One region of the Qiania dongpingensis genome, then DNA from elsewhere that is predicted to be linked to it. Evidence: riboswitches for the same ligand, from Rfam matches in the RefSeq annotation. Region 1 holds a riboswitch; each other region holds the start of a gene.
What was found. Region 1 has a riboswitch for cobalamin ahead of H9Q78_RS07545 (hypothetical protein). Riboswitches for the same ligand answer to the same signal wherever they lie in the genome.
Positions count from the first base shown of each region.

Region 2: another riboswitch for cobalamin. It lies ahead of galE (UDP-glucose 4-epimerase GalE); the one in region 1 lies ahead of H9Q78_RS07545 (hypothetical protein).
Region 3: another riboswitch for cobalamin. It lies ahead of H9Q78_RS00595 (VWA domain-containing protein); the one in region 1 lies ahead of H9Q78_RS07545 (hypothetical protein).

Region 1 covers NZ_CP060634.1:1,609,037-1,619,226, forward strand. The annotation lists gene H9Q78_RS07530 (ABC transporter ATP-binding protein) at 1-355, opposite strand, end outside; gene H9Q78_RS07535 (FecCD family ABC transporter permease) at 355-1,377, opposite strand; gene H9Q78_RS07540 (ABC transporter substrate-binding protein) at 1,409-2,662, opposite strand; gene H9Q78_RS07545 (hypothetical protein) at 2,662-7,752, opposite strand; cobalamin riboswitch at 8,120-8,314, opposite strand; gene H9Q78_RS07550 (ABC transporter ATP-binding protein) at 8,360-10,102, opposite strand; gene H9Q78_RS07555 (ROK family glucokinase) at 10,099-10,190, opposite strand, start outside.
Region 2 covers NZ_CP060634.1:517,805-527,994, forward strand. The annotation lists gene H9Q78_RS02535 (D-alanyl-D-alanine carboxypeptidase family protein) at 81-1,550, opposite strand; gene galE (UDP-glucose 4-epimerase GalE) at 1,606-2,646, opposite strand; cobalamin riboswitch at 2,946-3,133, opposite strand; gene H9Q78_RS02545 (sulfatase-like hydrolase/transferase) at 3,210-5,297, opposite strand; gene H9Q78_RS02550 (DUF368 domain-containing protein) at 5,513-6,397, shown strand; gene H9Q78_RS02555 (3-deoxy-7-phosphoheptulonate synthase) at 6,416-7,444, shown strand; gene H9Q78_RS02560 (stage II sporulation protein M) at 7,508-8,086, opposite strand; gene H9Q78_RS02565 (NUDIX hydrolase) at 8,197-8,730, opposite strand; gene rny (ribonuclease Y) at 8,842-10,190, opposite strand, start outside.
Region 3 covers NZ_CP060634.1:129,925-140,114, forward strand. The annotation lists gene H9Q78_RS00590 (thioester domain-containing protein) at 224-2,359, shown strand; cobalamin riboswitch at 2,418-2,601, shown strand; gene H9Q78_RS00595 (VWA domain-containing protein) at 2,685-4,451, shown strand; gene H9Q78_RS00600 (ATP-binding protein) at 4,438-5,418, shown strand; gene H9Q78_RS00605 (radical SAM/SPASM domain-containing protein) at 5,405-6,430, shown strand; gene H9Q78_RS00610 (cobaltochelatase subunit CobN) at 6,423-9,893, shown strand; gene H9Q78_RS00615 (energy-coupling factor transporter transmembrane component T) at 9,909-10,190, shown strand, end outside.

The DNA.
Region 1 (10,190 bases):
CGTCCTCACGGTTCAGGATCCCGAGACGCCCTGTGTAGGGATAGCGTCCTGTCGCTACAATATCGTGGCAGGTCATGAGCTCTGGCTTCATGCGTTCTGTCAACACCACAGACATCCTGGTGGACAAAGCTTTAAAGGACATCTCTCCGATGCTTTCCCTGTCAAAGACCACCGTTCCGGCAATCAGCTTCAGCTGTCTTGTGATACTTTTCAAAATGGTGGATTTTCCGGATCCATTCGGTCCGATCAGAGTTACAATCTCCCCCTTGGAAACCCCAATATTGATATCCCGAATCAGCGGTTTTCCATTGTAGCCGACGGAAAGGTTGTTCATTTTCAGATGATAGTCTGCCATCACTGCCTCCCCTTCTGCCGCTTCAGCATCATAAAAATGACTATGGGCGCTCCAAAGATGGACGTTACCGTACTGATGTTCAGTTCCAGCGGCGCAAAGGCCGTTCTTGCGATCAAGTCGCACAGCATGCAGAATACTCCTCCGCCCAGGAAGGTTCCTGGGATCACCACCAGCGGCCGCGATGTATTCAGGCACCTTTTGATCAGATAGGGAACCGCGATCCCCACAAAGGAGATAGGCCCCGCAAAGGCTGTCACGCAGGCGGAGAGAATGCTGGAAAGCAAGATCAAAGCCACTCGGAAAGCCTTGATGTTCACCCCCATGCTCTGGGCATAGGCCTCTCCCAGCTGATAGGCCCCGATGGGCTTTGAAAGAAAAAAAGTGATCAAAAGAGTGACCGCCACCACCACGGACGCCACCGCCACATTACTCCAGCTCATGCCGGAAAAGCTTCCCTGGGACCAGCCATGGAGATTGACGATGTCAGAATCCTCGGCAAAAGTGATAACAAAGTCCGTCACTGCTGAACAGATATAGCCTACCATGATTCCGGCGACTAAAAGCGTCGCCATATGATGAAGGCGCCTGGAAAACAACAGGATGAACCCAATGGTGAGCAAAGACCCCAGAAAGGCGGCCACGATAAGAGTATATGAAGAAACGGACCGGGATCTCCCTAGGAAATAGATCATCGTCAGGGCGACCACCATTTTCGCGCCGGAGGATATCCCCAGCACAAACGGTCCTGCGATGGGGTTCTCAAAAAAGGTCTGCAGCAGAAAACCTGAGAGGGACAAAGCCCCTCCCAGGATTGCTGCCATCAGGATCCTCGGCAGACGGATTTTCCAGATAATATTGTACTCGGTCGCGCCCCCTGTCCCGCGAAATAGAATACGCAGGATCTCCGGGACAGAAATATCCACGTTCCCGGTGTTGATATTCAAAACGGTGATGGCCAGGAAGGCCGCCAGTAGAACGGCAAATACCAGGATATACCTGGAACGCCGTTTAAAATTTTCCATATGAAAGTCCTGCTGCATATCCTGTCCTCGTCTACTCCACTTTTGTTAAAAACGTCATCTGAGACGCGTCACCGCCGGTCAGCATAAGATTCAGATCGCGAATCAGCTCCCCGACTATGTCCGTTGCCTGGTACAGCGACTTTCCTGTGGTCCAGACGTTTCCCTCCTTCACCGCTTTGAAGTCCGAAAACATCTCGCTTTTGGCCAGCAAATCCTCCACACCGGCCAGAGGCGCGTCGATGGACGCGTTATAGACCAGATAGTCCGCATCCACGGCAGTCGCGTAAAATTCCTCCATGGTCAGAGGGATCGATGTCTTTCCAGACTCATCCTGAAGGTTGGAAAACGCATAGCGCCCTCCTCCGATCTCAATCATCTTCGGAATATAATCTGTGGGCTTCCTTACCACAACAGAACCGTCTGTGCTGACGTAGAAATACGCCACAGTCTTTTCCGTGTTTTTAAAATCTTTCAGATCGCTGATCACCTTGGCCTGCTGGTCAAAAAATGCTTTCGCTTCGTCTTCCTTATCTACCATAACACTGTATGCCTTGATCCACTCCGTTCTTCCCAGCGGATGGCTCTCGTAGCTGGAGCGGTCGATGAACACCGGGATATCCAGCATTTCGATCATCTCCTGCACCTTCGGGGAATGAAGAATCATAGTCGACTCAATGGCCAAATCGCACTGTTCATTCACCAGAAGCTCATAATCCGGTTCGCTGTATTTTCCGGCAAAGAGGACGTCTCCACTTTCCATGGCCTTCACAGCGTCGTCTATGTACCAGCCAGAGGCCTGGGTACCACTCAAACGGATAGCATCCAGCGCATTCATGGAAGCAAAAAGGGCCATGGCTGAGGTCGCCGCCAGATAAATCTGATCCAACGGCTGCTGCAGAACAATGATGTCCTCGTCCAGGCCATCCGGAACCGGCTTGTCTTCCGGGATCACCAGATATCTGGCGCTGTCATGGACATCGATCAGTCCGTAGCCGCCTTCATAATAATACACATCAAAGCACTCCGCATAGGTGAGCTCCATGGTTGACTCATAGGTAAGTCCTGCAATTTCCGGCGCGTCGCCGCTCTCTCTGGCCGCTGTCGTCACCTGTGTCTCTCCCTGACTGCTTTCCGTCCCGGCCTCTGTCTTCGTCTCCGCAGCGGTTTCCTGTGTCTCCGGGTCCGTCTGCTTTTCTGTTTCCTTTTCCGCTTTCTGTCCGCAGCCCCCCAAAAGGAGGACTGCAGCCAGTATCAGCGCCGTAACCTGATATAACTTCTTCTTCATCATCTGTTCTCCTGCTGCGCTGCTTTTTTCACAGCCGCCTCAAAAAGCTGGTCCGCTTTTTCCTCACAGCTGAAAAGTACGCCGTATACTTTGATCCACTCGTATTTGGCCAGCTCAGTCTCTTCATCGGCAGACCGGTCGATGATCACCGGGATATTAAACATGGCAAGGTTCCCGGTAAGCTCCTCGAAGCGTTCCGTCTGCTCTTTGGCCGTAAGCTCTTCGGCCTCTGCTCCGTTCATAACAGCTTCGCTGTTTTTCTCCGCGGCCTTTTTCTGGCCGTCTGTTTCTTCATCTTCTTTTTCCCTGGGAAGCAGTTCACCGGGCAGAACAGCCAGATTGGTCTCCTTTTTGATCAGAGCCTTATAATCGGGCAGGTCATACTGTCCGCCGAAAATTACCTCAGCTTCCTCTTCTCCATCCTTCACGGTCATTCTTTCCGCGACAGAATCAATACCACAGTCCTTCTGCTCACAGCCCACCGCTGCCAGATTGTCGAGGATATCCAGTGTCTCCATCATCTCCAGAATCTCATCGGAGGCGGCATAGGCTTTGTCCGCAGGCATCCTCACGATGATCATATCCTGCTCCAGGCCGACCGGAATCTCGGTGTCCTCCGGGACAAGGAGATATTTCACGACATTTCCTTTGTAAAGCTCTGCGGCGATCTCACCTTCGCTGGGGACAAGTTCCTCCCCATCCTCCGTGATGATCTCCGTTTCGGCAGATGCTTTTGTTTTTTCCTGACCGTCACTCTCCGCAGACTCTGCCTGACTGCCGTCCTCTTCTTCCGCCAGCTTTTCCGGGTCCCTCGCCGTATCCTTCGTCAAATCAATTTCCAAAAGGACAATGTCCTGATCATAGTGATAAATCTTGAAATATTCCGCGTAATCCAGCTTTGTCTCAGACTGATACTCCAGCCCGATAATCTGGGGAGCCGTCTCATCCAGCTTCTCATTGCTGTTCTCCCCGGCTGCTTCTCCATTTGCTGCCGCCGCCAGATAAATGAAAATGGTATATTCAATCTCGTGGGTCGCCGACATTTTCGTCGTCATTCCAAAAATCTTATTATTTTTGTTCAGTGCTACAGGGATGACAACAGTGGCCGTGCCGCCGCTCTTAGTGGTATAGTAAGTGTTTCCGTTGGCTTTCACATATTGATAAGAGTCACTGCTGAATACCAATGTCGCATAGGCCTGCCCGTTCTTTACGGTGATCTTGTTGCAGGTTATTTTTACTCTGCCCGTACCGCCGGACCAGGAAAATTTATCCGGCTTATAGACGCCGTCCGCCAGAGTCGTCGCACTGTCCACCCGTCCGGTGGAACCGCCGGTATCAGACTCATACTTAGACTCATTATCGGCCTTTCCGTCATTGTCAGGGATCACATCCGGCTGGTTACCGTCGTCTTTGCCGTTATCGGGATCTACAGGCGTTACCGGCTCATCTCCTCCGCCGGAGATATCGCCGATCTTCTTCATCGTCTCTGACCGGAAAGTCAAGGTCCTGTCATACCACTTGTCATTCTTGATGGAATGTGCCGCGACCGCGATTCCCTTGTCCAAGGCCTCCACAGGAATCGTATAGGTATACTTGCCATTGGCATCCTTCACAAAAGGAGCCCAGGAGGACTTATCCGCCTTTTCTGCGTCAGCCGCGGTCCCCACATACAGATAATCGTAGCCAGTCCCGCTCAGGGTGAGCACCGCGTTCATCTTTCCGTTCTTTACAGTCAGAACGCATTCCACCACCCGGAACATGGCCGCGCTGGAATCTGCTTCGATGGTATAGACGCCGTCTGCTATGGCCGGCGTGACCGCTTCCATGCCTTCGGACCGGAAATTCAAAGTCCTGTCATACCATTTGTCATTCTTAATGGAATGTGCCGCGACCGCGATTCCCTTGTCCAAAGCCTCCACAGGAATCGTATAGGTATACTTGCCATTGGCATCCTTCACAAAAGGAGCCCAGGAGGACTTATCCGCCTTTTCTGCGTCAGCCGCGGTCCCCACATACAGATAATCGTAGCCGGTCCCGCTCAGGGTGAGCACCGCGCTCATCTTTCCGTTCTTTACGGTCAGGACGCAGTCCACCACCCGGAACATGGCCGCGCTGGAATCCACAGTCACTTTGTAAGTTCCGTCAGACGGAACGGTGGGATCTACGGGTTCCGGGTCCGGATCCGGCAGATCACCCGTTCTATCCAAAATGCCATTTATAAAGAAACTTCCCGACTTTTCTGACCAGGAGCTGCTTTTTTCCACATGAACCACATAACTGATCTCTTTTCCCAGATCGGCGGTTGGAATGGTAAAGGTAAAGCTCTTATAGGTATCGCCGATATCCGTCCTGGGAACCGCATCCACGGCTTTTGCATCCTTCACGGAATCCGCGTCACTGGCCAGGCCGATATAAAGCTTATCATAATCCCTCGCCTGGGTGACCAAAGTCACCGTGGCTGCACTGCCGTTGATCGTAAGGCTGCTCCCCCGCTCAAAGCTGAGGCTAGTATAATTGGATACCGGATAGGCAGAGCCATATAAGTCATAAGTGCCGTCCGCCGTCGTATTTGCGTTCCCCGCCAGATTCGGCACATGGATGAACAGATCCCTGGCATAGCTGAACCAACCGCCGTCATTTCCGGGGGTAATGGGAATATTCATCCCCTGCTTCTTTGCCGGGACCTGGAAGGTGAAGGCCGTCCTGTCGTTATCTCCGTCATAGGAGCCTGTGCAGGTCACTGTTTTATTGGTATCAGACTGAACGCCCTGATACAGCTTCGTCCATGTATTTCCTTTTACATACAGAGTGAGGACCACCGTATCCCCCTTCAGCACCGCCTTGGAGGAAACAACTGCAAAATTATTGTAAGAAGCTCCGGTGCCGCCCGCAATAGCCTTGATCGTATCGGTCTCTGTGGGAAACTCCTCAATCCCTTCATCCGGAATGTAGATCCAGAGGTATTGATTCGTATACCAGTCCTTGGCGCTGCCTTCCGGATATCCCAGAGAGACCGGGAGCACCTTGCCCTTATCGGCCGCCGGGACACGGAAGGTAAAGGTCCAGCCGCCGGAAGCAAGCTTCGTTCCTGCGATCACCGGCGTCTTGGAGGCATCATCCTTAAAACCTAAATAGATTTTGTCAAAAGATGTGTTTGCTGTGGAGATTGTAATCTCCAGCTCTTCACCCTCAGCTGTTACGGTGGATTCGCCGACCTTAAACATGGCAAATTCGGCTCCATTGTCCTTTACGACTTTTACCGTACTCCCTGTGACCACAGGGGCCGACGGCACTCTGACAGCAGCTGTGGAAGATATGGCCGTTGTGCCGTTCCCGTCGGTGACCACACAGCGGTACTGCCCCGCCAGATCTTCCGACATAGTAAAACGGTATTCAAAAGTTTTGGCGCTGTCGCCGGTACAATCTGTCCATTCGTTTCCGTCCGCGCTGTACTGCCACTGGTAAGACAGGACTGCTCCTGCTTCGCCTGACGCCTCCACCGAAAGGATGACCTCGGCTCCTGCGCCCGTCACAGTTTCGCCCGCGGGCTGGCTGGTAATGGTGATCTCCGAGGGCTTCTTAAAGCTGTCCGCCGCAGGAATCTGAAATGCCAGAGAGCTGCTGGTGCTCCACGTTCCTTTGGAAGCGCTCCTCGGCACAAAGTGAACCTCTCCGCCCATCATACTGGATGGAACGGTAAATTGGAATTTCTGAAGATTCTTATCTGTATCCGTTTCTCCAAGAACGACCGGTTCTTTGGGATCGTCGTCTTTCATTCCGATATAGATCGCGTCATAAGAAAATTTCCCGCTGGAGGCCGGACTCACCCAAATCGTGACGTCAATTCCGTCACCCTTGACCACGGCCTTTGACGCCGCGATCTTAAACATGGTATAGGCCTGTCCGGGCTTTTTAGCATCGTCGCTGCCATAAACGGCGGTAATCCCGTCATTGGCCAGATATCCTTCCTGCTCGCTGGCCGCACTGACCTTCACCGCATCTGTAACAGCTTCGGCTCCCGCGCTGTCTTTTACCATACAGCGGTACTGTCCTGCCAATGCCGCCTCCATGATGAAGCTGTAAGCAGCAGCCTGTGCGCTGTCTCCCGCACAGTCTGTCCATCCGCTCCCATCGGAGCTGTACTGCCACTGATATGTCACTCCTTCCCCGTCAGCCTCCGCTTTAAGAGTCACCGTCTCCCCGGCCTTTTTGCTGACCGCTTCCGGCTGTTTTGTGATCACCAGGACCTTGGGAATACTCATCCACAGGTAATTTTCCGACCAGGTTCCCTGATCGGAACGGCCTACAGAAACTGGAATCCAGCTGTTTCCGGAAGACAGGGGAACCTGGATGGTAAACTCACAGGTCTCTCCAGTCTTGACCCCGGTAAAATATCCCGGTTTGCTCCCGTCGGACTGATACCCCAGATAGAGCCAGTCAAATGTCTTTTTAGCGCCGGTCTGGAAGGAAATCTCTATCATGTTTCCTTTTACAGTGCAAGTTGGATTTGTGATTGGAAACATTCCATATGTGCCGCCGTCGTTTTTTACTACCGTCACGCCGCTTATGGCGGCCGTCGGCTTCACCGGCTGCTCATCTCCACCGGCTGCCAATAAAACCGTCTGGACCGTATCAATATTCTTTTCACCGGCGTCAGCCGCAGACGTGGGCTCCGCACCGCTCTCGGCCGCGGGCTGTGTCTCCGCCGCGCTGCTTTCCTTTGCCGCTGCACTGCTCTCCTCCGCACTGGCAGTCCCGGCAGCTTCCTTAGTCCCGCCGGTCTCCGTCGAGGACTCCGTTTTGGTACTCTCCGCCTTGCTTTCCTTTCCGGCCTCCGTACTTTCTGCTGCCTCCGGCTCTTTCTTGTCTTCTGGAGCCGTACTGCTTTCCTTCGCCGCCGGTTCTTTTTTCTCTTCTGAAGCCGCGCTGCTCTCTTCCGCCGCCGGCTCTTTCTTCTCCTCCGATAATGCTGCGCTACTCTCCTCCGCCAGCTCAGACGCTGCCGCGTCTGCATTGATACTTGACAATGGAGATAACAGCATTGAGAAAACCAGCAGTAAAGCCAGCAGGCTCATGCTTTTTCGTTTCATCTTAATAATCCCCTTTCCGCGTGCTGCGTTATTCTTTCTTTGCAGGCCGCCCAATTTGATCGGACGCCTCTGTCTTCTTTATCCAGCGCTTCCTCTCTCTAATCCGGCAATCCATTCCTCCTGTCTTTGTGCTTATCGCACGGTTCCGGCCCAGGGAGGCGGCCTTTTGCCTGTCGGCGGTCCATCATACGGATATTATCAAGATGAACACGTATCTACACGTTTCAAAGGACACACCTTTCTGTGAAAAAATGGAGTGAGCAAGCCCATCTCAGACTCCCTAGAATAAAAAAAGCCCGCCCTTCTCCGAAGTGCAGACACTAAAATAAGTCCATTTCTGGATGAATATCATGCTTTCTTCGGAAGCAATTCACCAACATTTTCAGCAGTTTTCCTGACTTACAGATCATTGTTCTTCCGCGCCTTCTCAATACCTTGCGGTACAATGGCTTTTTGCGGTTTCGCTCCCTGTTCACAGTGGCCGGACCGTCCGGGACTTGCACCCGGTTCCCTTTTACCCCTGTGCCTGACGGCACAGGGCACTGAAAATCCCATGTTTATTTTCCTGATTATAACAGATTGTTTGTTCTTTGACAAGTGGAAAGAGTCAAGAATCCCGGCCTGCCAAGAACTGCATCCTGTAAAATTTCGCATAGACCCCGTCTAATTCCATCAATTCCTGATGATTTCCCTGTTCAGAAATCCCGTCATCGGTCAACACCAGTATTTTTTCAGCGTTCCGAATCGTCGACAGCCTGTGAGCGATCACAAACGTGGTCCTTCCTCTGGCCAGTTTCTCCAGAGCTTCCTGTACAACCCGCTCACTTTCATTATCCAAAGCAGAAGTGGCTTCGTCAAAAATCAGGACCGGCGGGTTCTTGAGGAACACTCTTGCCAGAGACAGTCTCTGCTTCTGGCCCCCTGACAGCTTCACCCCCCGCTGTCCGATATCTGTATCATATCCGTCCGGAAGTTCCATGATGAATTCATGGGCATTGGCAGCTTTGGCGGCTTCTATGACCTCTTCTCTCCCGGCATTCTGTTTTCCATAACAGATATTCTCATATACCGTCCCTGCAAACAGATAAACATCCTGCTGGACGATTCCTATATTCTTTCTAAGACTTTTAAGCTTTATATCCCGGATATCCCTTCCGTCCAGAGTCACTCTTCCCCCGCTGACCTCATAAAAGCGTGGAATCAGACTGCAGAGCGTGGATTTCCCCACACCCGAGGAGCCGACCAGCGCGATATACTCTCCAGGCTTCACCGTCATATTCAGATTATGGAGGACATCGTCTTTGGAAGATGCGTAGCGGAAGCTCACATCCTCAAAGCAGATCTCTCCCTTAACTTCTTCAATATCCGCCGCATCCGGTTCATCTTCAATATCCGGCTGTATGCTCAGTATTTCGCGGAACCGTCCATAGCCGGACATTCCATTCTGGAACTGTTCTGTAAAGCTGACAAGCCGTTTGATCGGGTCGGTGAAGTTAGCCGCCATCAGAAGAAATGCCACCAAATCCGACGCATCCAGCCTATCCTTAGCCAGCAGCACGGCTCCGACAGATATCACCACGATTGTCATCAAAGTGGTAAACGCCCCCAATCCGGCATTATAAACTCCCATATACCGGTAGCTGTCCCGTTTACTCTCCAGGAACCGCTGGTTGCCCTCGTCAAATTTGCACATTTCCGTGTCCTCATTCCCAAAGGACTTGACAACGCGGATACCGGAAAGGCTATCCTCAATCTGAGCGTTGACATCCGCGATTTTCTCTCGGTTTCTTTTATACGCCCGCTTCATCTTCTTATTCAGGACGACCGCATAAAACAGCATGAACGGAAGCAGCGCTGCGGCAGAAAGAGCCAGCGGCACGTTGATAAACAGCAGGATTATCAAAGAGCCGATTATCCGGATAACAGAGATCACCAGATCTTCCGGTCCGTGATGGCACAGCTCACTGATATCAAACAGGTCATTGGTCACCCTAGACATCAGCTGTCCCACTTTCTGGTCATCATAAAAGGTAAAGGACAGCTTCTGATAATGCCCGAACAGCTCATGGCGCATGTCCCGTTCCATTTTTGCTCCCATCATATGGCCAAAATACCCTATATAAAAATTGCAGAAAAACTCTATGGCGACCATAACCAGCATCAGGGCTGCCAATCTGAAAATCATGGATACCGCTGCATCCGTTTCAAATCCGATCACGGTTCCGGTAATATACCGGATAATGAGCGGAATCACCAAAGTTATCGCCGCGCCAAGACACGCAAAAAACATATCGCTGAGAAACAATCCCAGATACGGCTTATAATAAGACATAAAACTTTTCTTTTTCATTTTTCTCTCTCGTCAATCACCATTTTGGCCGCCCCGTAGATTCCGGCGTCATTCCCCAGCCTGGCCAGAGCAAGCTTCGCTTTCCCGC
Region 2 (10,190 bases), 1.1 Mb from region 1:
TGTAAATCGCCAAAAGCGCCTGTCTCCGACGGGCAGCCGGAAACAGGCGCTTTTTCTTTTCTTCTTTTTGATTCATGTCATTACATCAGCAAGGACTGCCACATCCAGCCCAGATAATCTCCGAAACCGGCTGCTTCCACAGACTCTGCAGCCAGGATATCCACAGTTCCCAGAGTCTTGCCGCCCAGCATATAGGTGAGACTGCCCACTATATCCCCTTCCTGGACCGGCGCCTCCAGCTTTTCCGGGATGGATATCTGACGCTCTATGGCGCTGAAATCCTCTCCGTTCGTGCTGAGATAAGAAAACTCTCCGCCGTAGCGAAGGGATACCTCCGGTACAACTCCCATCGCTACCGGAAGCTTCGGAAGCTCCTCCCGGTTTTCATCCGAATCTGTGTAAAGCTTGCAGCCCGCAAACCCATAGTTTAACAGGCTGGCCGCTTCACTGAACCGTACTTTAAAATCCGGTGCAGCCATAATGACCGCAATCAGTTCCACCCCATCCTTTTTGGCCGTAGCCGACAGGCAGTATTTCGCCAGGCTGGTGCTCCCCGTCTTTAAGCCGGTGACCGTGAATGAATTGCTCATTTTCAATAGTTTATTGGTATTAGACAAGCAAAATTCACTGGTGCCCTTGTTCGTCACATGTGTGATATTTTCCATCCAGATCGTGCTGTAATTTTCAATCTCCGGATATTTTGTGATGAGCTCCCGGCTCATGAGAGCCACATCTCTGGCAGAAGTCAAATGGGTGCCCGAATCCGTCAGACCGCAGCAGTCCTCAAAATTTGTACTCTCCATGCCGAGTGATTTCGCTCTTTCATTCATCTGGCGGACAAATTCGGACTCGCTTCCGGCTATGTACTCTGCCATGGTCACAGCCGCATCATTCCCCGACGCGATCACGATACATTTTATGAGCGTCTCCACAGTCTGAACTTCTCCTTCTTCCAGAAACACCTGAGAACCGCCCATGGATTTGGCATATGCGCTGGTGGCGACTTGATCATCCAGGGAAATCCTGCCGTCCCTTATGGCATCAAAGATCAAAATCAGCGTCATGATCTTCGTAATACTAGCGGGGCGCAGGGCCTCATCCGGATTTTTTTCATAGATCACGGTTCCTGTGGAGGCTTCTATCAAAATAGCGGCCTGAGCGGTTATTCCCAGGTCCGCCTGAACTCCGCTTCCCTGGGATGAGGTATTTTCCCCCTGGCTTTCTTCCGCTCCCTGGACGCTGCTCTCTGGCTGAGCGGCGCTCTCTCCAGTTTCCTCTGTCCCGGATGTTTCTGCCGAAGCCGGCAGTGCCTTTCCGGATGTTTCTACTGCCTCTCCCGGCACATCCTCCTGTTGACTCTGTCCTTCTTCCGGCTGTCCGGAGACTGGCTTCTCTGCTGCTCCGGAACTGCCTCCGGCTTCTACGGATTCCATTATCTCCGGAATCACAGATGGCTGTCCTTCATCGGACGCGAACACGGGCATACAAAGTGATACCATCATGCAAAGCGACAGACAAAGGGCAGCCGTCATTCGATACAATCTTTTCATAAAACCGACTCCAGGGTCTTATCATTACTTCTATTCTATTGTCTCCGGCAAGATTCTATGACAACCCTGATCCGGCCTTTTCCTCATATCCATTGGGATTGTTTTTCTGCCATCTAAAGGAATCTCTGCACATATCCTCCAGATTCTTTTCCGCATGCCAGTGAAGAATCTGTTCCGCCTTAGATGCGTCTGCATAACATTCCGCTATATCGCCTGCCCGGCGTTCCACAATGTCATAAGGGATCTTCACTCCATTGACTTTTTCAAACGCCTTCACGATATCCAGGACACTATATCCAATCCCGGTTCCCAGATTGACCGTCTCAACTCCCTTATGCCCTCCGGCATAGTCCAAAGCCGCCACATGCCCCTTCGCCAGATCGACCACATGAATATAATCCCGGACTCCTGTCCCGTCGGGCGTCGGATAATCATCTCCGAATATCCTCAGGCGCGGCAGCCTTCCCACCGCTACCTGAGAAATATACGGCATCAGGTTATTGGGAATCCCGTTGGGATTTTCCCCTATCCTTCCGCTTTCATGGGCTCCTATGGGATTGAAATACCGCAGGAGCACCACCGACAATTCCTCATCCGCTCTGGCCGCATCCCTGAGGATCTGTTCAATAAAGACCTTCGTCCACCCGTAAGGATTGGTGCAGCTCCTGCCCACCGGCATTTCTTCTGTCAAAGGTACTTTTTCCGGCGTCCCGTATACCGTGGCCGAAGAGCTGAAGACAATCTGCCTGCATCCATATTTTTTCATCAGCCTGAGCAGCGTAAGGGTGCTGTCCAGATTATTCCGGTAATATTCCAACGGCTTCTCTACGGATTCTCCCACCGCCTTAAGACCTGCAAAATGAATCACAGCTTCAATCCGGTGCTCTTTGAATATTTGTTCCATCGCTGCCTCATCCGCTGCATCCACGTTATAGACCGGGAATTCTGCGCCGGCAAGCTCTTCCGCACGCTTCACCGCCCCCGGACAGCTGTTGACAAAATTATCCGCGATCACGACCTGACGGCCGCTTTCCGCCACTTCGATGGCCGTATGAGTTCCAATATAACCGGCGCCTCCGGTCAGCAATATTTCCATTTTTCTCCTCCTGTTTTTTGGTGTCACTATAAAATTTTCTCTTTAATACAAATATAAAAAGGCGTACCAGACGGTACGCCCTTGTTCCGTTCTTGCGAATGTGCACACAGCCCTGACAACACAGTACACAGGCACACAGCCCGGCGAGTAGGATCGGCACTGCGCCAGCCCAGACTCATTCTCTGAACGAAAGATTTGTGCATTGCTGTTGCTTTGAGATTCACAAAAGTATGTCCGCTTAACCCATAAGCCGACACCATGAGGGAAATACCCTGTCGGATGTGTAGCTCTACCCGGAAGCCCATCTCACATATCAAGCAGGTTTCCTGACTTACAGTTCTCCGCTCAGCCTCTCCTTCTCGCATGATAGGGTTTGCAATGGATGACGAGGCTTCGCTCCCTGAATACAGTGACCGGATCGCTCAGGATTCTGACCTGATTCCCTTTTTCCTGTCAAAGGACAGGCACTTGATACGGCAATATTTCTTTGCACACCCTCACTATACCATATCTCGTCCATAAACGCAACTGAAAAAACCGATATTCCTCCTATCCGCTTTTGCTCAGGAACCTCCGGAACCATCCTTTTTCTCCTGCTTCAAAACGTACGGCTCCGAGACACTCAGTACGATATTGTCATCGCTCACCTGGCCGACTGTAATCTCATTGTCGCCTTCCTTGAGCTTTACATCTGCCGCATAGAGAAGATTCTGTGAAACGCAGTTGGTCTCCCATGCCTTTCCATTCACATAGATCACACTGTTCTTTGTATAGTTCCATCCAGTTACATAGAGCCCCTTATTCTGGAGCAGCACCCGGTTGATGCTGATCGGCTGTACTCCCATGTGCAGATTAGTCGCCTCATAGGGCATCTCTCCTTCAAACACATCCTGATCTCCATAAAGGATATCATATTCCAGTATCTTCATATCATTCAGATATGTTTCTTCTTCCTCCGCGGTATGTGATGTCTTCTGAAGGTATGCCTGATGGTAACGGAACATCGTCCCCTTTTTAAGACCCGCCTTATCCATCACATAGGCTCCCAGCTGATATGCCTCTACGTTCCGGCTGGTCCTCGCAAGACCCATGTTGTCCCAGATGACATATTCCGTCTGGAATAAATCCCCATTCTCCAGCTTATCTTCCGTCAGATTCAGGCTGGGCAGATGATCTCCGTACATAACGAGGATAGTTTCCTCATCCCGGCTTTCCAGATATGAGATCAGCTCTCCCACAAAGGTATCCATTTCATGAATCTGTTCCACATAATATTCCATAGCGTTAGTCTCCCCCTCTGTGGGAAGCCCCGTCACCTGCACGACAGGAGAATCCAATACCTTCTCCTGAGGATAAGAGCCATGCCCCTGTACGGAAATCGTATAGATCACATCCGCCCCGGAAGTGGAATTCAGCACCTTCGCGATCTGTTCTGTCAGAATCTCATCCTTCGCCCATCCCATATAAGTGGTATCATATCCTGTCATGTACTCCAGAGAGGTGAACGTATCAAACCCCAACTGGGAAAACACCGTATACCGGTCATAAAAAGTGCCGGAATTGTTGTGGATCGCCTGAGCATGATATCCTATCTCTTTCAGGTCAAAACAGATGCTTTCGGAAACCTGCTTCTGCAGTACCGTTTTATAAGGATATTCTCCAGGCCCAAAAAAATCCAGGTTCATGCCGGTGATTACCTCAAACTCCGTGTTGGCGGTCCCCGCCCCAACGGAAGGCACCCACAGATACCCGGAGGAATACTGTTCCATCAGCTTTCGGAAATTGGGAATCGGGTCTTCCGAGCATTCCATATGAAGATACTTGAGCGGATCGCTGAAGGATTCCAGCTGCAGGAAGATAATATTCGGCGTCTTTTCTGTCACCGCCACTCCCTGCTCATTGACCACGTCCGGCCTGTTCTCCACAACGAGCGGAGCTGACACATGCTCCTCCGGAACGATTTCCTCTTTTTTAATTTCCTTGACCACCTCCGTACTGTAGTCCCCCGGTTTGCTGATCCCAGTATTGATGAGGCTATTGGCAAAGCAATAGGAAAATCCATAATCCTGATATGCCTGAGCCAGATTGCCAAACTGGTTCGCCAGGACCCCGGTGCTCTTCCCCACACTGTTGATTCCCAAAAGAGCCATAAAAGAGAATACTACAAATATCAGAGATTTAATATAGGAAGGCTTCTTCCCTGAACGCGGTAGCTTTCGGAACAAAATAACCAATGCCACGATAAGCGCAGCGACAGCTATAGCCAGAAGGACCAAATGCCACCAGGAAAGATATTTTCCGGCCACTGCCATCGCATCCTTCGTCAGGCGGAGATCCGCCCCGTTAAACGGCGTGACGCGGCATCCCAGGAGCACAAAGTTCACAATCCCAAGAATCAGCCAGATGACACTGATGACAGCTGAGAGAAACAGTTTTCTCCGGACCAGAAGAAGGAGTGAAAAGCTCCAGAATATGATACAAGCGTTAAAAAGAAAGATATGCGGCCTTGTGCCGACAAAAACAGCCAGGCTGATAAAAGACCTCCTGGACAGCAGCTCTACAAAAAGATTCAGCAATATGGCTGCAAGAAAACAGCTGAGCAATGGATGCCGCGCCGTCTTCTTTTGAACATTCTCAAAAAATTCCTTCATTTTCCCACCCTTTTTTCCGATTGTTCTATAGATGACTATAACAGATTTTCCGCCCAATTCCTATAGGTGATTTTTACTAATTTCTTAGGTATTTCTTAGAATTCTCTGGAAAATCTTTATGCCGCTATATATCTGCTTTTCTTGACATCCCCCCGAAATCCTTTTATAATAGGTTGCTGTATACTTTATTATTTTAAATGTGAAAGGAAATAACTATGAACTTTGTTTTGGATATCATAAAAGGCGCAGTTATCGGCATTGCCAATGTCATCCCCGGCGTCAGCGGCGGAACCATGGCCGTATCCATGGGAATCTACAACAAGCTGATTTCTTCTATCACCCATCTGTTCAAGCAGTTTAAAAAGAGTATCGCAGCTTTGTTTCCGATTTTGCTCGGATGCGCCGTGGGAATCATCTGTTTTACGTACGCCATTAAATATCTTCTCGGCAATCAGCCCCTTCCCACCTGTCTTACGTTTCTCGGCCTTATCCTCGGCGGCGTGCCTATGCTGGTCCGGGAAATGAAGAAAGGAATCCGGAAAAACCGCGGCGGCCGTGTAACTGTATTCAACATCTCAGCGTTTGTAATCTTGTTCGCCTTTGCGATTATCCTTCCTCTGCTGCAGGGCAGCGAGGACACCCTGAAAACGCTTACCGCTACTCCCGGTACCATCGTTCTGCTGTTTTTCCTCGGCGTCATCGCTTCTGCCACCATGGTGATCCCCGGTGTCAGCGGCTCTATGGTCCTCATGGTTCTCGGATACTATTACGGCGTGATCAATTCTATCACCAGCTTCGTGGATGCATTAAAGGCAGGCAACTGGTCAGCCGTCATGTCCCAGGCCGCCATCCTTGTGCCTTTCGGTATAGGGGCTATCCTGGGCATTTTCCTGATTTCTAAGATGATCGAATATCTGTTCGCAAAGCATACCGTTTCCACCTATGCGGCGATTTTGGGCCTGATTCTCTCTTCACCCTTCGGAATTTTTTATAATACCAACGCACTGACACACTTCTCCGTGGCCGGCCTCATCATCGGACTTATCCTCATGTTCGCCGGCGGCTATGCTACCTATATCATGGGAGAAAAAAATGCCTGATAAAAAGGAGGCCGTATCATGAGCTTTGAATTCATCAGTAAGCTGCCGACTCCAGCCGAAATCCGCCACCAATTCCCCTTGTCGGAACAGCTCACCAAGGAAAAACACAGACGCGATCAGGAGATCCGCGACGTTCTCACCGGAAACAGCGATAAGTTTCTGGTCATCGTGGGGCCCTGTTCTGCCGATAATGAGGATTCCGTATGTGACTATGTATCCCGTTTGGTGAAAATACAGGAGGATACGAAGGACAGGCTGCTTATCGTTCCCCGCGTCTATACCAACAAGCCCCGCACTACCGGCGAAGGCTACAAGGGCATCCTTCATCAGCCAAATCCGGAAAAGGCTCCCGATCTGTTTGAGGGACTTTTGGCCATCCGCAAGCTGCATATGAGGGTTCTGCAAGAAAGCGGCCTGTCCGCTGCGGACGAGATGCTCTATCCGGAAAATTACCGGTATCTTTCAGATTTATTATCCTATGTAGCCGTGGGCGCCCGTTCTGTGGAAAACCAGCAGCACCGTCTCACCGTCAGCGGCATGGATGTGGGCGCTGGCATGAAGAATCCCACAAGCGGTGATTTTTCCGTTATGCTGAATTCCGTCATAGCCGCTCAGCATGGACATACCTTCATCTTCCGCGGCTGGGAAGTCCATACCGACGGAAATCCTTACGCTCATACCATTCTGCGAGGCGCGGTAAACAAGCACGGGCAGAGTCAGCCCAATTACCACTATGAGGATCTGAGACTGCTCTGCGACATGTACGCAAAACGGGATCTGCAGAATCCTGCCTGTATCGTGGATACCAACCATTCCAATTCCAATAAGCAGTACAAGGAACAGATCCGGATCGTAAAGGAGGTTCTCCACAGCAGACAACATTCCCTGGATATCCGCAGCCTGGTCAAGGGAGTCATGATAGAAAGCTACATTGAACCTGGTAGCCAGAAGGTAGGAGGCCATATATACGGCTGCTCCATCACAGATCCCTGTCTCGGGTGGGAAGAATCCAGGCAGCTGATATACGATATCGCGGAATTGGCATAAAGAAACAGAATCTATTAAATACATCTTGTCCAGCCCCGTCTTAAGCTATGCCGGCTGTCCTGCCTAAAAGTAGACCTTCAGCAAAAGCGGATTGATATAGCACTCACAGATGATACCAGGCAGCAGGCAAAGCAAAGTGATCAGCAGGAGCAGGATATCCTTTGGCATCCGTATCCGTCTGTACTGTCCCCAGTCCTTCTGCTTTCTCATAAAGGAATATATCTGGAATCCGCGGGCATACAGGAGTATAAGCGCCGGCACATAGAAAAGAGCCTGCGGCAGTATACTGCATAAAAAATAGAGAATCCCGGTCCGTCCAAATACCATGGTCCCAAGGGAAATACGTACTCCCGCCGTGAAACCAAGCCATCCCATCGACGCCCAAAGAGATACGCTTCCAAAAGCCGTCATGGACAGCAGCCAGATCGCTCCCACTTCCATCAGGCGAAGCCGTAAAACATAAAAAAAATAACTTTCCCTTGCAAAATCCTGCTGCTTCAGGGCGTCTCCAACCTGTGTGAAATAAAGCTCCCAACTGCCCTGTCCATTTTTACCGGTCAGGTTAGCCGCCAGAGTCCCCAGCAGCAGAGACGCGGCAAAAACGATACAGGCCATTTTCCAAAGTTTTCCGTTCTTCTCCATGATTTCCTCCATCCTATACCTTAACGCACGGAATGCGTCTGCCCATAGGGCATGTATTAAGGAATGCCCTTGGGTACAGCTACAGATACTATATGATGGGGAAACCATGGTTATGCCCGCTTGACCTGATACGCCAGCAATGCGGCGATGGTCTTTCCGTCCGTTATCTTCCCTGTGAATATCATATCAAGAAGCTCTTGCAGGCCATATTCTTCCACATCCAGAAATTCATCCTCATCCAGGTGCTGCTTAGAAGGAATCAAGTCGGAAGCCAGATAAATCCCGATGATCTCATTACAAAAGGCTACCGTCGTATTGACATTTATCAGCCATTCCAGCTTTCCCGCACGAAATCCGGTCTCTTCCTCCAATTCCCTGGCTGCACAGACTTCTTTAGGCTCTCCCGCAAAATTAAGGGCTCCAGCCGGTATCTCCAGCGTATAACGCTCCAGAGCATTTCTGTATTGCCGTACCATAAGAATCTTTCCTTCCCTTGTCACGGGGACTACCGCAGCCGCTCCTTTATGCTCCACAAAGTCCCAGACTGCCGTATGGCCGTTGGGAAGCGCCATATAATCTTTATAAATATTAAGAATCTTTCCCTGATAAGCCAATTCCCGTTTGACTCGCACGATCTCTTCCATTTTTCCACTCCTTTTATGAAAACAATATAGTAATAAAGATACCCCATCCTAAATGAATCAAACGATTCACTCAGGATGGGGCATCTGTACTCTCCTGTTAAACCCAAACCATTATTTTGCGTAATCCGTAACTCGTGACTCACGAATAACGTTAACCTTAATCTGACCAGGATATTCAAGCTCCGACTCAATCTGCTTCGAGATATTCCTTGCCATCAGGACCATATCGTCGTCACTCACCTGCTCCGGCACAACCATGATACGGACTTCACGTCCTGCCTGAACAGCAAAAGATTTGTCCACACCTTTAAAGGTATTCGTAATATCTTCCAATTGCTTCAATCTGTTGGTATATGTTTCGATTGTCTCACGGCGCGCACCAGGACGTGCAGCGGAAATAGTATCCGCGGCCTGTACGATACAGGCGATCAGCGTCTCCGGTTCCACATCGCCATGATGAGATTCTACCGCATTGATCACTATAGCTGATTCTTTGTATTTCCTACATAATTCAACACCCAGCTGAATATGTGAGCCTTCCATTTCATGGTCCACTGCCTTGCCGATATCATGCAACAAACCAGCCCTCTTAGCCATACGCACATCTACGCCGATTTCGGCAGCCAGGAGTCCTGACAAATGCGCAACTTCAATCGAATGTTTCAAAGCATTCTGTCCATAACTTGTCCTGAACTTCATCTTACCCAGAAGCCGAACCAGCTCGGGATGGATACCGTGGATGCCAACCTCCAAAACAGCGGCTTCTCCTTCTTCCCGAATCATAGTATCTACTTCTTTTTGGGCTTTTTCAACCATTTCTTCAATTCTGGCCGGATGAATACGTCCATCTAAAATCAATTTTTCCAAAGCGATTCTGGCTACTTCGCGTCTGATTGGATCAAACCCTGATAAAATCACAGCTTCCGGCGTATCGTCAATAATCAGATCCACACCAGTAAGCGTCTCTAAGGTACGGATATTCCGCCCCTCCCGGCCGATGATACGGCCCTTCATCTCATCATTGGGAAGCTGAACAACAGAAATCGTTGACTCCGCCACATGATCCGCCGCACATTTCTGAATGGCGGTGACCACGTACTCTTTCGCTTTCTTGCCCGCTTCTTCCTTTGCTCTCGTCTCCAGTTCCTTAACCAGCTTTGCAGTATCATGCTTTACATCATTTTCAACAGTTTTTAAAAGATATTCTTTTGCTTGTTCGGAGGTAAATCCTGAAATCCGCTCCAGCTCCTGCACTTCTTTCTCAAAGAGTTCCTCGGCTTCCTTTTTCTTTTTCACCAACGCCTCTTCTTTGGCAGATAAACCGGCTTCTTTCTTCTCCAGTGCCTCGGACTTTTTCTCTAAATTCTCTTCCTTGCTCAATACTCTTCGTTCATATCGCTGTATCTCCGCTCTTCTCTCACGGACCTCTTTTTCCAAGTCATTCTTCGTTTTCATGGATT
Region 3 (10,190 bases), 1.5 Mb from region 1:
TTCCTGTTATAATGACTTCTGCAGGGAAGGGCAGGAAGCCAGCTTATTCTTTGCACATCAGTTATTTCATGACCGGTTCTGGTCAATAGTTTCCATATCATATTAAAAAATCAATAGAGTGAATACCAAAGAGAAGCAAATTTAAATTATAAAGGAGGGGAAGGTCTGTTATTAAGTTTGCTTCCTGTCCGTCCAAAAACCATTATATGAGAGGACGGATTATATGAAAAGAAAAATAAGCAGAACTATTTTGTACCTGTTTATAGGATTGACAGCTATTTGTTCTGTGACAAAGGCAGAGGAGGTTTCTGTATCCGGGTTTTTAAAAATTCCCTTTGAAAAGATGTATCTGGTGATCAACGATACCAGCAATGTGATTCAGGCGTATCAGGACACCTCGGACGGGGCGGTGGCGTACTGTTTAAACAGTACGCTCCAGAGTCCCGACGGGAACCAGTCCTATGGAGGCGCCGGAGGCGGTGGACGGATAAGCGGAAAAGGAATAGAAGCCATACGGAATGTCATAGCCGACGGTTATCCATTGAATACCAGATATTGGCTGAGTAAGGGGATTCCCGAAGAGGCGCAGCGGCAGGCGACACAATTGGCCATATGGTCGGTGCTGGCCTCCATGCGCGAGGATGGCAGTGATTACGACTATTTTGCTTACGAAAAAGCCTCCCCCATAAATCTGGAGGGAGTGGATGCAGCCTCCATGTTCCGCACACTGGCCGGAAATGCCATCTATGGAAACCGTATAAAGAGATATCTTTCTATCAGCATTACAGGCGTTTCTGCGAGCCGGAGTGAAGAAGAGATTGTCGTCAGTTTTTCTGTTTTCGCGGAAAATATGGACGCCTGTACCATATCGGCAGAGGGCCTGGAAGAAGGGAGTGAGATCAAGCTGGACGGAGAAATCTTGTCCGAAAATTCCTGGAGTACGGAAACAGAGCTCACGGACCGAAGGACGTATTCTTTGAGCTTTCCCTGGAAAGGAAACGGTAAAAAACAACTGATTCTGAAGGCGACAGGATATGCGGGGGACGGTAACCAGGTGTCGGTGTTCGAACCGGCAGACAGTGCTTATCAAACGATGGGAAAGGTAGAAAAGATAGGAACAGCAGAAATAAAGCATGCAGAAAATGGGATCAAGCTGCCGGAGGAGCCGGGAAAAATCCAGGTCAAAAAGTATGACGGGGAAACGAATGAACCGCTGGCCGGCGTTCGTTTCGGCGTGTTTCCCTTGAATGCTCCTGCAGATTCTGACCCCATATGCGAATTTTTCACCGGAAATGATGGAATAGGTATGAGCGGCTATCTGGCCGACGGCAGCTATGAAATAAGGGAGACTGAGGTCCCGGAAGGATATATAAGGACGCAGGAGCCAAAAACTGTCATAGTGCGGGCGGGACAGATCGTGGACAGTACCTGGGAAAATCTTCCGGCAAAGGGAGCCCTGTCCTTAAAAAAACGCTCTTCAAAGGAGGGAGAGCTTTTTGGAGACGCTTCGTTGGCCGGCGCGGTCTATGAGGTCTATTTTCTTTCCGGCCAGGCAGAAAACGGCGAACGAGAGCGTATTCTGATGGGACAGATTGTCACCGATGAGAAGGGAGAAGGGGCACTCGGCGGTCTTCCACTTGGAGACTATATAGTGACAGAGGCTGCTCCGCCGAAAGGATACTGGAAGAATCCGGAGGAATATGAGGCAGCGCTTCAATATCAGGATGATACGACGCCTGTCGTAGAGGTTATGATTGAGGCAGAGGACGAAATGATCAGACGGCCGGTCATCCTAAAAAAATATGGAGATGCGGGAAAGGAGCTCCCTCTTCCTCACGCAGGTTTTTCATTTTATTTAAAGTCATCTTTGGTACGAAAGGAGGGGGAATATGATTGGGAGAAGGCAGAGCCGGTCGTGATCGGAGGCCTGGGAGAGACGATTCTCTATACAGATTCCAATGGGAAACTAGAAACGGTGCCGCTTCCTTATGGTGTATATCTGGTCCGCGAAACAGACGTTCCGGAAGGATATGAACCATGTGATGAACTGGAGGTACAGATTGAAGGGGAGTCAAAAGGGGAGCTGGTAATCACGGCAATAAATAAAAAGAGTCCGGAAGAACCAGAGGAAGAAACGACGGCTTGTGCAGAAACGACGGTTCAGGAAAAGGCGGAGACATCAGAAGTTCAAAAGGAACCGACGACTGAGGAGAAGACAGAAAGAGAGACGGTACAGACTACGGCATCTCCGGAAACAGGAGACCGCCAAAATGGAGGTATTTGGTTCTTGATATTGGGGAGTACATTTTCTATCATATTGTTGTTTGTGTGTTTATGGGCGAACAGAAGGAGGGGATAGAAAAGGCCGGGATTTATCAAATAGCAATTTTGGATAAGTCAAAAGGGTAAAAAGGTGTTATAATAAAAAAATATGACATGTTTGTAACAAACAGAATAATGAACGGGGAATCCGGTGAAAATCCGGGACAGTCACCTCTACTGTAACGCAGACGAAAAGGCGGAGACCATTGGCAGATTTGCTGAGAAGGGCCTTGGAGGAAGAAGCGAAGTCAGGATATCCGTTTCCAGATATTTCCGGGATGAGGGGATTGGTTATTTTTTAGTGACCTCTTTTGCTCCGGCAAAAGAGGTCCTTTATTGTTTTGTTGCTGGAGGATAAAAAAATGGGATACCCATTCAGTGCACTGGTAGGAAACGAAAAGGCGAAACAGGCGTTGATCTATGCGCTGATCAATCCGGCTGTGGGCGGTGTGATGCTCACGGGTGAAAAGGGGACGGGAAAATCCACCATGGTTCGCGGTCTTGCAGAATTGGACCATAACATGAAATTGTACGAAGTCCCTCTCCATACGACGAGAGACAGGCTTTATGGATGCGATGACTGGGAAAGTCTTACAAAAGACGGACGCAGAGAGCATATTCCGGGAATACTGGAACAGGCGCGGGGACATCTGTTATACATGGATGAATCCAATCTGCTGCCGGATGAGACGGCGGCCGGAATCTCTGCGGAGGCTGGAAATATGGTTTTTATTGGAACCATGAATCCGGAAGAGGGACAAGTCTCCCCTGGATTTTTGGATAAATTCGGTCTTCTAGTATACATGGAAGGAGAAAAGGAATTAAGGAAGCGGATGCAGATCATTAAACGCCGCTTGGAATACGAAGAGGACCCTCAAAAGTTCTGCGACAGATTTCGTGATAAAACACAGATTATAGCAAGGAACTTAGACAGAGCCAGAAAACGGCTGCATAGGATAGAAATCACGGAGGGCTCTAAAACATTGGCTTCCGAACTGGTGAAAGAAGCCGGGTGTGAGGGAAACCATGCGGAGCTTTTCTTGATTCAGACTGCCCGGGCCGCCGCAGCCTGGGGGAATGGGACCATGGTGACTGCGGCTCATCTTTTGGAAGCGGCACAATATGTATTCCCTCACAGAGGCCGTCACAGATTGTCGGAAGAATGGGCGGAAAAGAGTCAGGGAAATGAGGCGGAACGGGAAAAAGAACTAAAAGGCAGTAAGAAAGAGGAAGGCACGAAAACAGAGCGGGGGACGGATGAAAACCTTCTAAAAGAGGAGGATCTTCAAGCACCAAGCGAAGTCCATCCGGTCAATGATTGGATGAAATACGGCGAAAAGATACACTCTGCAAACTGTACCGGCCGGAGGATTCGGGCAGATGAAATGAAAGGTCAGGGACACGTCGTGAAAAGCAGGCCGGGAATCCCAATGAGCGCCTCAGATGTCGCGTTCGGGGACACCCTGCTTCACGCAGCATTTCATTCTACAGGAGAAAAAGGGGCGGGGGAACAAAAAATGGCGGTCAGGATAAAGTCAGAGGATATCCGGCTGAAAGTAAGAAGCGGAAAGACGGGATGTTATCTTTTATTTGCGGTGGATGCCAGCGCATCCATGGGAGCGAACGAACGGATGGCTGCCGTGAAAGGAATCGTACTTTCTCTTCTCCAGAATTCTTATGAAAAGCGTGACAAGATCGCTATGCTCATTTTTCAGGATAGGGAAGCCCGCCTTTTACTGGAGTTTACAAACAGTGTGGATCTGGCTGCCAGCCGGCTGATGGAATTGAGGACGAAGGGGAAAACGCCTCTTGCAGAGGGAATCCGTCTTTCTTACGAGATATTGAAGGGAGTCTTGGCCAAGGAAAAAACGGTGTTTCCAGTGCTCATGCTCATCACAGACGGAAGGGCGACAGCCGGTGAAAAGGCACCCTATGAAGAGGCTGTCTGCCAGGCAGAACGCTTTGCGAGCGAGGCAATCCGCAGCATAGTGATCGATACAGAGCAAGGATATGTGCGTCTGGGACTGGCAGAGCAGCTGGCAGATGCCATGAACGGATATCGGATTCCCTTGGAGAAGCTGACGGAGAGTTCGGATATCTTCCAGGATATCCTGAATGAAATACGATAGAAGAACGGCTGCGGCCGGGAAAGAGGACATTATGGTGACAGAGTATAATTATCCCTTTTCTGCCATTGTGGGACAGGAAGATATGAAAACGGCGCTTCTTCTGAACGCCATCAATCCCAAATTGGGAGGAGTCCTGATACGGGGAGAAAAAGGGACGGCGAAATCCACCGCGGTCAGGGCGCTGGCGTCTCTGATGCCGGAAATGAAGGTGGTGAATCTGCCGGTAGGCGTCACAGAGGATAGAGTAGTAGGCACGCTTAGTCTGGAAAGCGCCATACAAGAAGGAAAACGGAGATTTGAGCCGGGGCTTTTGGCAGAAGCGGATCAGAACCTTTTGTACATAGATGAGATCAATCTTCTGGACGATCATATTGTGGATCTGCTCCTGGATGTGGCGGCGATGGGAGTCAACCGGGTAGAAAGGGAAGGAATCTCCTACAGTCATCCCTCCCGGTTTGTCCTCGTTGGGACTATGAATCCGGAAGAGGGACAGCTCCGTCCTCAGCTTTTGGACAGGTTTGGCCTGGTAACGGACGTGAAAGGCGAACAAGAGACGGCAGATAGGGTAGAGGTGATATCCAGAAGACTGGATTTTGAGGAAGATCCGGAACCGTTTCTTGAGAAATACCGGAAAGAGGAGGAAAAACTCACAGCGCGGATTTTAAAGGCAAAGAAACTCTTTCACATGGTTTCTTATTCGAAGGATATTCTGATGCTGGCCGCCCAGATTGGGATTTCCCTGCATGTGGACGGACACAGAGCGGATATCTGTATGGTGAATACCGCCAGGACACTGGCCGCATGGGAAGGACGGACGGAAGTGATCCGAGAAGACATCCGAAGGGCCGCTTCTTATGTACTGCCGCATCGGATGCACAAACGTCCTTTTTCCGATGAGGTTCTGGACTGGGAAGAGCTTGACCGGCTGTGTTCCGGAGAAGACGGCGGCCGTCATGAAAAAGAATAAAATGCTTCTGGTCCTGTGGGTGACGGGCAGATGCAATCTTCAATGTATGTATTGCTATGCCAGTGCGGGAAGTGAACTGAGCCAATGCCAGGACATGCCGGTGAAAACCGCGATGGCTGCCATAACAAGATTTGCAGACGCGCCGCTTATTATCCAGTTTACCGGCGGAGAACCGCTCCTTGGATGGGAGACGATCTGTGAGGTGGTGCGGAATGTGGAGAAGCAGGGGATAGACGCGGAATTCCGTCTTCAGACGAACGGCACTCTTTTGGAGAGAAAACATGCCGAGTTTATCAAAGAACATGCCATATCAATTGGGATCAGTCTGGATGGAGTGCCAGAGGTCAATGAGCTTCTGAGAGGAAAAACGGCGGACGCTGTCCGTGGTGTCCGGCTGCTCGCAGAATATGGGATCAGGGTAAATATAAATGCGGTAGTAACAGCCATGAATGTAAGAGAGCTTCCCAGACTGGTGGATTTTTGCTGGTATTTGGGATCGGTAAACGGGATTGGCCTGGATCTTTTTCGGTCTGCCGGAAGGGGACGGCCGGTTTTTGACAAACTTCGTATTACTCCCTCTCAGATTGAAGAGGTTCTTCCGGCCATGCAGAACAGATGCGATCAATTGAGAACTTTATCCGGAAGGAGCATAGCGCTTAGGGAAGTGGAAGAGGCCCGGAGGAGAATGACCTTCGGAAAGAAGCTGCCGTACTGTTATGCCGGCTGCGGAAGAGCAGCCGCTCTGCTTCCGGATGGCAGCTGCTATCCCTGCGGCTCTCTGGCGGGAGAAAAAGATTATTTTATGGGAAATATCCTGGAACAAGTTTCTCTGAAAAAGCTGGACGGGGAGGCAAAGCTGGGGAAGCTCCGGAAAAAGGAATGTTTTTTATGCCGGTATGAAAAGTTTTGCCCGGAGGGATGCCCTTCTCGTATGATTTTGAATGGGGAGCCGGAAGTGGACTGCACCCTCAGAAAGACAGCGTTTCAGATTGTGGAGAACTCAGATGTTTAAACTGGTATTGATTCATCAAAGTGATGAGAGGGCTTATCATTTCCTGAAAGCCGAAAGGGAGCTGACTCCGCCTCTTAAGGGGAAAATAGAATTTCACTCTTTTGATGCCTGGAAGGCAGGGAAAGCGGATAAAAAACAGCTCATGAATGCGGTGGAGGAAGCCGATTTCCTGGTCCTGCTTTTACATGGAGGGCTCGCATGGTTTCCCGAATTTTCGGAATTAGAAGAAAAGGTCTGTCATAAAAAGCCGTTCTTCTTTCATTCGGAGATGGAAGAGGAGGTCTGCCAGCTGCAGGAGAAAAGCGGCCTGCTTCCGGAAGAGTATCAAAAAATCGCAGAGTATTATGAACTGGGAGGAACCGGAAACTTTCAGAACCTGATCGCTTATCTGCTTCGGGAATTCGGTAATGCTGAGGTTTCTTTTGAGGAACCTGTTCCAGCGTATCGGGAAGGGATATGGAAGGTTCCTGAGTGTGAAGAACAAAGCGTCCTGCAGGAGGCGGATGCGTTTGAGGGGCCTGTGATCGGGATTCTGGTGCACTATCTGAACGCGCTGAATGACGACACGGCCCATGTGGCCATGTTATCGGAGGAGATCAGGAAACGCGGCGGTTTTCCTCTGCCTGTAGTAAGCACGATGCAGCCTACGGAAAGGACAGAGGGGCTTTCCGGGATGATCAGACGGTACCTGAAAAGAGATGACGGAAGCGCAAGAATACAGGGACTCATCGTCACCACAGGTTTTTCCATGACCATGCTCGCCTCTCCCGGAAAAGGCAGAGAGGATGCCGGTGAAAGTGTGTTCACTGGCTTGGGAGTCCCGGTATTTCAGGCGATGACCACTTATTTTTCCTATGAAAAGTGGGAAGGGTCCACACAAGGTATGGATGCTATGACGATGTGTTCCAATATTTATGAGCCGGAATTGGACGGGCAGATCATCACCTCTGTGATTGGGTGTACGGAAGTCCGGGAAACGGAATACGGGAAAATGAATCGTATCGTGCCGGTACCGGACCGGATAGAGAAGCTGGCGGGATCAGTGGTAAACTGGGGGCTTTTAAGCCTTATGAAATCATCCGAAAAAAGAGTAGCAGTCCTTTTGCATAACATGCCGCCGAGAATGGATATGCTTGGCTGTGCTTATGGGCTTGATACGCCGGAGTCGGTTTTTCAAATGGTAGAAGTGCTTAAAAGAGAAGGACTGACCCTTGACAGGGATTGGAAAGACGGGCAGGAGATCATCCGTGAACTGACAGAAGGGCTGATGAACGAATTTGGATATCTATCGAACGAACAGATAAAGGAGAGAAGCGCGGACCTTATGTCAGAGGAAGAATACGCCGGCTGGTTTGAGGGTCTTCCGCCTTCCGTGCGGGAGGAAATGGAGCGGGTATGGGGAAAAGCGCCCGGAGATTTCATGACGCTGGAGAAGAATATCCTGATTCCCGGAATCCGAAACGGCAATCTGTTCATCGGAATCCAGCCGTCCAGAGAATCGGCGGAAAAGGCGGAGGGAGTGTATCATTCCATGGAGCACCCGTGCCCTCATCAATATCTGGGATATTACCATTGGATAAAAGAGGTGTTTGGCGCGAATCTCATTTACCATGTGGGCGCCCATGGCACAGCGGAATGGCTTCCTGGGAAATCAGTGGGCTTGTCTGCTTCCTGCTATCCGTCCATTGTATTGGATGAGCTTCCCCATGCGTATCCATATATCATGAATCTGCCGGGAGAAGGGACACAGGCCAAGCGCAGGGCTTCGGCCGTATTGATCAGTCATATGGTTCCCGCTATGAAAGAAAGCGGGATCTACGGTGATATGGAGGTCCTGGAGGATAAGCTTGAGCAGTATGAAAATGCGATGGAGTTTGATAAAAGTCAGGGGAGGGGACTCCTGGAGGAAATCAGGAAGGTCGCCGGCGGTTCTTTACATCTCCTGTCGGAAGAAGAAATCCGGGGCTTTTTTAATGAACCAGACGCCATAGTAAATAAACTGCACAGCAGGCTGGAAGAGATACGCCATTCCCAGATAAGAGATGGACTGCATGTGCTGGGAAAGATTCCGGAAAAAGAACGGATGGACCATTTGCTGGACTTTTTGGAGCTGGGCGGGGGAGACCGAAGAGACTTAATAGAAAAAGTTCTCAAAATCCCGGAAGAGCTGGATGCAGTGATAAATGCTTTTCATGGTAGATTTATAAAACCCGGTGCGTCCGGGTGTCCGAGCCGCGGGGCTTATGAAGCGCTTCCCACCGGCCGTAATTTCTACGGTGTCCATCCCTTCCAGATACCGACGAGGGAGGCATGGAGATCAGGAGAGAAGCTGGCCAGGCAGCTCCTCCATAAAACGGTATCTGATTTGGGAAAGGCTCCGGAAGCAGTTACGATAGTCATATATTCCGGGGAAACCATGAAGACTTATGGAACTACGATCGCGGAGGTCCTTTATCTTTATGGTGTACGGCCCAAATGGTTTCCGAAGCATGACAGAGTCTGCGGAGTGGAGGCCATCCCCGCAGGAGAGCTGGATCATCCCCGTATTGATGTTACGCTGCGGGTAAGCGGTCTGTTCCGGGATAATTTTCCGAATTTGATGGAGCTACTGGATGAAGCGGTAAACCTTGCGGCTTCCGAAGAAGAACCGGATGAATTTAATTACATAAGAAAACATATTAACCGCGATATCAGGAAGCTTATCAGCCGGGGGATGGAACAGGAGCAGGCGAGAAAGCAGGCGTCTGCCCGGATTTTCAGCTGTCCTCCCGGACAATATGGAGCCGGCATCAATCTGCTTATCTCCAGCGGAAAGTGGGAGGGACGAAAAGAGCTGGGAGACGCTTATCTGGCCTGGAGCGCTTTTGCATATGGACAGGGACGCGAGGGGATACAAATGGCGGATTCCTTTGCCGACCGTATGAAAGACAGTCAGGTGGTCCTTAAGAATCTATCTTCTGTGGAGGAGGATCTGTTGGACAGTGATGACTTTTATAATTATTTTGGCGGCGCTATAGCCGCGGCAGAGGCGGCCGGCGGCAGCGCGGTATCCTATACGGTTTCATCCAGCGACGGAAAAGAGGAGCAGATACGCACCACAAAAGAAGAGCTGGAGCGGCTGGTCAGAACGAAGTTATTAAATCCTTCCTGGATCCAGGGGCTTATGGAGCATGGTTACAGAGGCGCACAGGAAATGTCTGCCATGTTTGATATCACCTTTGGCTGGGATGCATCGACAGGGAATATCGACGGCTGGGTATACGAAGGGCTGGTGCAGACCTACCTGGCGGATGAGACACTGAAAGAATGGATAAAGGAACAGAATCCATGGGCCGTGCACAATATGAGCGGACGTCTTCTGGAAGCTTATGGGCGCGGAATGTGGGATGCGGAGGAAGAGAGCCTTACGCTTGCCCGGGATATATATCTGGAGATGGAAGGAAGCCTGGAGGATATGGGATAGAGAGGAGGAAAAGCTATGGATACATTTGAAGGATACCATCCGGTTGTGAACTTTACTTATTTTTTAATGGTGCTTCTGATCACGATGTTCTCCATGCATCCGCTTTTTTTGGCCATGACGTTTCTGGTATCTTTTCTTTATTCCTTCATGCTGGAAGGCGGAAAAGCGGTAAAGCGGAATCTCTGTTTCCTGATACCGATCGTGCTGCTGGCGGTTCTTTTGAACCCTCTTTTTACTCAGAGAGGACAGACCATTCTTTTTTATCTCAACGATGCCGCGGTGACCATGGAAGCAGTT